Regions from separate parts of the Calidifontimicrobium sp. SYSU G02091 genome, predicted to be linked through region 1. Evidence: predicted binding sites of a transcription regulator. Region 1 holds the regulator's gene; the other holds the start of a gene.
What was found. The regulator NrdR, encoded in region 1, represses ribonucleotide reductase genes. The targets are predictions, from matches to a motif close to CACNANATNTNGTG.
Positions count from the first base shown of each region.

Region 2: the regulator NrdR is predicted to act here: its motif matches at 1,544-1,557, upstream of MOJ79_RS11495 (ribonucleoside-diphosphate reductase subunit alpha).

Region 1 covers NZ_JALBGB010000009.1:66,508-70,166, forward strand. The annotation lists gene MOJ79_RS08025 (PilW family protein) at 1-150, opposite strand, end outside; gene MOJ79_RS08030 (GspH/FimT family pseudopilin) at 141-719, opposite strand; gene MOJ79_RS08035 (type IV pilin protein) at 719-1,189, opposite strand; gene MOJ79_RS08040 (pilus assembly FimT family protein) at 1,322-1,870, opposite strand; gene nrdR (transcriptional regulator NrdR) at 2,077-2,520, opposite strand; gene glyA (serine hydroxymethyltransferase) at 2,537-3,659, opposite strand, start outside.
Region 2 covers NZ_JALBGB010000017.1:5,561-9,219, reverse strand. The annotation lists gene MOJ79_RS11505 (sigma-54-dependent transcriptional regulator) at 1-873, shown strand, start outside; gene ampD (1,6-anhydro-N-acetylmuramyl-L-alanine amidase AmpD) at 860-1,453, shown strand; gene MOJ79_RS11495 (ribonucleoside-diphosphate reductase subunit alpha) at 1,704-3,659, shown strand, end outside.

The DNA of each region.
Region 1 (3,659 bases):
GTTGAGCTGCGTGACCACCAGCATCGCGGCGGCGGCGACGATGAACAGGCCCACCGCGATGCCCACCATCAGCTCGACGAGCGTGAGACCGCGCTGACGCGCCGGCCCGGGCGCCGCAGTGCGATGCCGACGGGTGTGCATCACGTGCATGGCGGCTCCGACAGCGTGGACCCGGGCGGGCTGCATACCGAGGTGCGCCCGGCGCGATTGACGATGGTGCGCAGCACGCGGCTCGAATCGATCGACGCATCGACCATGAAGCGGTTGACCGGCTGCGAGAAGTCATCCGTCGGGATGCGCGCGATCGAGTTGGTGATGTGGTCGAACGCGAATGCGGTGTCCGACTGCGCGGGCGTCACGCGCACCGAGAGCTTGGCCGGCACCTGCACGGTCTTGATCTCGGTGGCGTTGGTCCCGCAGGCGGCGCCGGCACCCAGCAGGCAGTTGCAGCGCACGCTGTTGACGTTGTTGACGGTGGTGTACAGCGTGTAGCAGGTCACGCTGCTGTTCGAGCGGAACGCCACGCGCACCCAGGTTCGCCGCGCGATGGCCTCGCTGCGGGCGAACTGCAGGTCGGTGACCAGCTGGGCGTTGATGCTCTTCAGGCGCTGGGTGAGGATGAAATCGCGCAGCGACGGCGCCGCCAGCACCACGATGACACCGAGCACGGCCAGGACGACCATCAGTTCGACCAGCGTGAACCCGCGCGGCGACTTCATCACCGCGCCCAGCAGCGGTTGCCCGCCGACTCGTCGAAGTCGCCGCTGGCACCCGCCGACCCGTAGAAGATGTTGCCGCCGGCCACGCGCACGCGCAGGCGCTGACAGCTGCCGTCACCGGCTTGCGTCGTGCCTTCGTTGGCCGTCGCGGTGACGGTGTAGCCGGTGGCCGTCGCATCGGAGATCGCCAGCGTGTAGTAGCCCTTGGCGCTGGTGCCCGGCAGGCCGAGGCCGGGCGGGTCGTCGGTGGCCGCCGCGGTGAGCGACGACGCGTACGCGGCGCGGTTGCTGCGCCAGCGCTCCTGCGCCTGCTGCACCGCGGACAGCGCGGCGAAGGCGTCGGTGCGGCGGCTCTTGCGCACCGAGTCGACGAACGACGGCAGCGCCACCGCGGCCAGGATGCCGACCACGACGACGGCGATCAGCAGCTCGACCAGCGTGAAGCCTGCCTGCCGGTGCCTTCTTCCCAACGACCCGGATACTTGCCGTGACATCGGTCACACCTTAGCAGGAAGCCGCCGGCGGGGCAGCGGGACGCGGCTGCCGTTCGTCCCCTGCGGTCGACCGCTCGTCGGCAGGCGCTTGGCGGCGCGTGGCGATGTTCAGCAGGCGCGGTAGCCCGGCACGGCGCCGTCGGGCGAGCACGAGCGCACGCGGCCCATGATGTTGACGGTGTGCTTCAGCGCGCGGCCGTTGGCGGTGGCCACGGTGACGGTGCCGGTGGGCGTCACGGTGCCGCGCACCGGGTCGAAGACCATCGACGCGACGTTGGCGGTCAGCCGCGCCTCGCGCGCCGCGTCGAGCCGCACCGTGCGCAGCGGCTCGGCGCCCGCGCCGCACACCGGTGCGCCGTTGGCGCCGCAGTGGCAGGCGCTGGCCGCGCCGGTGTGCAGCACGTAGCAGCTCGCCGCGGCGTCGCTGGCGAAACTGATGCGCACCGTCTGCTGGCGTGCGACCGCGACGCTGCGCGCGTGGTGCACGTCGGTCTCGAACTGCAGCGCGATGCCTTCGAGGTGCTGGCGCTGGCGCATCTGGTCGAACGACGGCACCGCGATGCCGACGACGACGGCGGCGACGGCGAGCACGGTCGTCGATTCGACCAGCGTGATGCCGCGCTGGCGGCGGGCGGTGGGGTGCGGTGCGGTGTGCATGGCGGGCGGCGGGTGACGCGTGGACGATGGCGTCACTGTAGGAACCGGCCGCGCCCGGCGCGTCCCGCGCCGGTGGGAGGCGCGGGGGGAACGAGGAGGGCGTCAGAACGGGGGGACGGCACGCCGCAGTGCGGCGCAGCGCCAGCGCACGCGCCGTGCCGTTGGCCTGCCGGTGGGCGCGCGCGGCAGCGGGCGCCGGGACCGCGTCAGATGTCGCGGATCAGCTGGCGGAACTCGTCGACGTCCTCGAAGCTGCGATAGACGCTGGCGAAGCGCACGTAGGCCACCTTGTCGATGCGCTTGAGCTCGCGCATCACGAGTTCGCCCAGGCGGCTGGAGGGCACCTCGCGCGCGCCGCTGGCGAGCAGTCGGTCCTGGATGCGCTCGAGCGCGGCGTCGATCTGCTCGGTGCTCACCGGGCGCTTGCGCAGCGCGAGCTGCATCGACGCACGCAGCTTGGCCGGGTCGAAGTCGACGCGCGAGCCGTCTTTCTTGACGACGGTGGGCAGCGCGAGCTCGGGCCGCTCGTAGGTCGTGAAGCGCTTGTCGCACTTCAGGCAGCGCCGGCGCCGGCGCGTGACGCCACCCTCGTCGGTGTCGCGCGTCTCGACGACCTGCGTCTCCTCGTGGCCGCAGAAGGGGCAGCGCATGGGGCCCCGGGTCGGATTACCGGTACACCGGGAAATCGCGCGTCAGTGCCGCGACCTTCGCGCGCACCGCGGCGATGTTGGCCTCGTCGTGCGGGCGGTCGAGCACGTCGGCGATCAGGTGCGCCGTCAGGCGCGCCTGCTCCTCCTTGAAGCCGCGCGTCGTCATCGCCGGGGTGCCCAGGCGGATGCCGCTGGTGACCATCGGCTTTTGCGGGTCGTTCGGGATGCCGTTCTTGTTGCAGGTGATGTGTGCGGCACCGAGGATGGCCTCGGCCTCCTTGCCGGTCAGGCCCTTCGGGCGCAGGTCCACGAGCATCACGTGGCTCTCGGTGCGGCCGCTGACGATGCGCAGCCCGCGCTCGATCAGCGTGTCGGCCATCACCCTGGCGTTGGCCACGACCTGCTGCTGGTAGGCCTTGAACTCGGGCGACAGCGCCTCCTTGAACGCGACCGCCTTGCCGGCGATCACGTGCATCAGCGGCCCGCCCTGGATGCCGGGGAAGATCGCGCTGTTGACCTTCTTCGCGATGGCCTCGTCGTTCATCACGATGATGCCGCCGCGCGGGCCGCGCAGGCTCTTGTGCGTCGTGCTGGTGACGACGTCGGCGTGCGGCACCGGGTTCGGATAGACGCCGGCGGCGATCAGCCCCGCGTAGTGCGCCATGTCGACCATGAAGTACGCGCCGACGGCCTTGGCCACGCGCGCGAAGCGCTCGAAGTCGATGCGCAGGCTGTACGCGCTCGCGCCGGCGATGATGAGCTTCGGCTTGTGCTCGTGCGCCAGGCGCTCCATCGCGTCGTAGTCGATCGCCTCGTTCGCATCGAGCCCGTAGCTGACGACCTTGAACCACTTGCCGCTCATGTTCAGCGGCATGCCGTGCGTCAGGTGCCCGCCCTCGGCCAGGCTCATGCCCATGATCGTGTCGCCGGGCTGCAGCAGGCCGAAGAACACGGCCTGGTTGGCCTGGCTGCCCGAGTTGGGCTGTACGTTGGCGAAATTCGCGCCGAACAGCTGCTTGCAGCGCTCGATGGCCAGCGTCTCGACGACGTCGACGTTCTCGCAGCCGCCGTAGTAGCGCTTGCCGGGGTAGCCCTCGGCGTACTTGTTGGTCAGCTGCGAGCCCTGCGCGGCCATCACG
Region 2 (3,659 bases), on a different contig from region 1:
GCCGGGCGGCCCTTCATCGCCGTCAACTGCGGGGCGATCCCCGAGGCGCTGCTCGAGGCCGAGTTCTTCGGCTACCGCAAGGGCGCGTTCACCGGCGCGACCGAGGACCGCGAGGGCTTCTTCCAGGCCGCGCAGGGCGGCACGCTGTTCCTCGACGAGATCGGCGACCTGCCGCTGGCGATGCAGAGCAAGCTGCTGCGCGCGATTCAGGAGCGCTCGGTGCGGCCGGTGGGCGCCACCGCCGAGACGCCGGTCGACGTGCGCCTGGTCAGCGCGACGCACAAGGACCTCGCCGCCGAGGTGCAGGCCGGCCGCTTCCGGCAGGACCTGTTCTACCGCCTCAACGTGATCCAGATCCGCGTGCCGCCGCTGCGCGAACGGCTCGACGACCTGCCGGCGATCTGCGAGGCCGTGCTCGCGCGGCTGGCCGCCGACGCCGGCGTCGGTGCGCCGCTCGTGCTGTCGCCGGCAGCGCTGCAGCGGCTGGCGCGCTATCCGTTCCCGGGTAACGTGCGCGAGCTCGAGAACCTGCTGCACCGCGCGGTCGCGCTCGCCGGCGGCGACGTGATCGACGTCGCCGACCTCGGGCTGCCCGACATCGCGCTGGCCGAGGTGGCCGACGAGCCGCCCGCCGTGCCCGAGGCCGATGCCGCGCTGCCGCCCGGCGCGGCCGATGCGCCGCTGCCGCGCGACCTCGTCGCGCACCTCGACGCGGTCGAGCGCGACATCCTCGAGCGTGCGCTGGCGCGCCACCGCTACAACCGCACGGCCGCCGGCGCGAGCCTCGGCCTCACGCTGCGCCAGATGCGCTACCGCATGGCGCGGCTCGGCGTCGACGTGCCCGAGCCCGGCGGCGAGCGTGGCGACGGCTGAGCTTGGCTGGTCGCGCGGCTGGTGGGGCGGCGCGCGCCACGTGCCGTCGCCGAACTTCGGTCCGCGCCCGCCCGGCGAGGCGGTGACGCTGGTGGTGGTCCACTCGATCAGCCTGCCGCCCGGACACTACGGCGGCGACGCGATCGAGCGCCTGTTCACGAACCGGCTCGACTGGGACGCACACCCGTACTACCAGCGCATCCGCGGGCTGCAGGTGTCGGCGCACTTCCTGATCCGCCGCGACGGCCGGCGCCTGCAGTTCGTCTCGTGCGACGACCGCGCTTGGCACGCCGGCGTGTCGTGCTGGCGCGGGCGCGAGCAGTGCAACGACTGGTCGATCGGCGTCGAGCTCGAGGGGCTCGAGGGCGACACGTTCACACGCGCACAGTACCGCTCGCTCGTGACGCTGCTGGCCGCGCTCGCGCGCCGCTACCCGATCGCCGACGTCGCCGGCCACGAGCACGTCGCGCCGGGGCGCAAGGCCGACCCCGGCCCCGGCTTCGACTGGGCGGCGCTGCGCGATGCACTCGCGCGGCACCGCGCCTTCGCGCATCGCGAGCCGCCGAGACTCGCGGCCTGACTGGGGCTGCGCCGCGTCTCTGGCGCGACGCCATCGGGGCAAGCCCGCACGCGCAGTACACTACCGGTAGTGTTCTAATACGTTCAATGACCCCAGATGTAGTGTGTGCTGTCCCAGGCCACTGCACGGGTTGTCCACAAGTTTGTTCACCTGCGGCCGCTGCAGGACGTCCTGGGAAGGGCGTCCTCCGGCCGTGCGCCGTGGCGGCACGCCGGTGCCGTCACCGGCGTGCCCCAACCCGAGGAGTCCCATGCAAACCGTCACCCACAGCCCTGCCGCCGCGTACCCCGCCCGCCCCGCTGCCGCCACCGCTGCCCCGGTGAGCGCCTACCAGGGCTACCAGATCATCCGCCGCAACGGCGCGGTGGTCGCGTTCGAGCCGAACAAGATCGCGGTGGCGCTGATGAAGGCCTTCCTCGCGGTGCACGGCACGCAGGGCGCGGCGTCGGCGAGCGTGCGCGAGACGGTCGACGAGCTGACCGAGACGGTGGTGCGCGCGCTGCTGCGCTCGCGCCCGGGCGGCGGCACGTTCCACATCGAGGACGTGCAGGACCAGGTCGAGCTCGGCCTGATGCGCGGCGGCCACCACGAGGTCGCGCGCGCCTACGTGCTGTACCGCGAGCGCCGTGCGCAGGAGCGCGCGAAGCAGGCGCAGGCCGCGGCGCCGGCGGCACCGGCGCTGCACGTCACCGACGAGCGCGGCCAGCGCGTGCCGCTCGACGAGGCAAAGCTGCAGGCGCTGATCGCCTCGGCCTGCGAGGGGCTCGGTGACGAGGTGAAGGCCGAGCCGATCCTCGCCGAGACACGGCGCAACCTGTACGACGGCGTGCCGATGGCCGAGGTGCACAAGGCCGCGATCCTCGCCGCGCGCACGCTGATCGAGCGCGAGCCCGCCTACACCCGCGCCACGGCGCGCCTGTTGCTGCACACGATCCGCCAGGAGATCCTCGGCGAGGAGACGACGCAGGCGCAGATGGGCGAGCGCTACCCCGAGTACTTCCCGCAGTTCATCAAGAAGGGCGTGGCCGCCGAGCTGCTCGACGAGCGGCTGCTGCAGTTCGACCTCGCGCGGCTGGGTGCCGCGCTCAAGCCCGAGCGCGACCTGCAGTTCGACTACCTCGGCCTGCAGACGCTGTACGACCGCTACTTCCTGCACATCGACGAGCGGCGCATCGAGCTGCCGCAGGCCTTCTTCATGCGTGTCGCGATGGGCCTGGCGCTCAACGAGATCGACCGCGAGGCGCGCGCGATCGAGTTCTACGACGTGCTGTCGACGTTCGACTTCATGAGCTCGACGCCGACGCTGTTCAACAGCGGCACGCGGCGCAGCCAGCTGTCGAGCTGCTACCTGACCACCGTCTCGGACGACCTCGAGGGCATCTACGAGGCGCTGAAGGAGAACGCGCTGCTGTCCAAGTTCGCCGGCGGCCTGGGCAACGACTGGACGCGCGTGCGCGCGCTGGGCAGCTACATCAAGGGCACCAACGGCAAGAGCCAGGGCGTGGTGCCGTTCCTGAAGGTCGTCAACGACACCGCGGTCGCCGTCAACCAGGGCGGCAAGCGCAAGGGCGCCGTGTGCGCGTACCTCGAGACCTGGCACCTCGACATCGAGGAGTTCCTCGAGCTGCGAAAGAACACCGGCGACGACCGCCGGCGCACGCACGACATGAACACCGCCAACTGGATCCCGGACCTGTTCATGAAGCGCGTCATCGAGGGCGGCCACTGGACGCTGTTCTCGCCCTCGACCTGCCCCGACCTGCACGACAAATTCGGGCAGGACTTCGAGCGCGCCTACCTCGACTACGAGGCCAAGGTCGACCGCGGCGAGATCAAGCTGTACAAGCGCATGCGGGCCTTGGACCTGTGGCGCAAGATGCTGACGATGCTGTTCGAGACCGGGCATCCGTGGATCACGTTCAAGGACGCCTGCAACGTGCGTTCGCCGCAGCAGCACGTGGGCGTCGTGCACAGCTCGAACCTGTGCACCGAGATCACGCTGAACACCTCGGATACCGAGATCGCGGTGTGCAACCTCGGCAGTGTCAACCTCGCGCAGCACCTGACGGACGGCCCCGACGGCCGCAAGGTCATCGACCAGGCCAAGCTGAAGAAGACGGTGGCCACGGCGATGCGCATGCTCGACAACGTCATCGACATCAACTACTACGCGGTCAAGAAGGCGCGCGACAGCAACCTGCGCCAC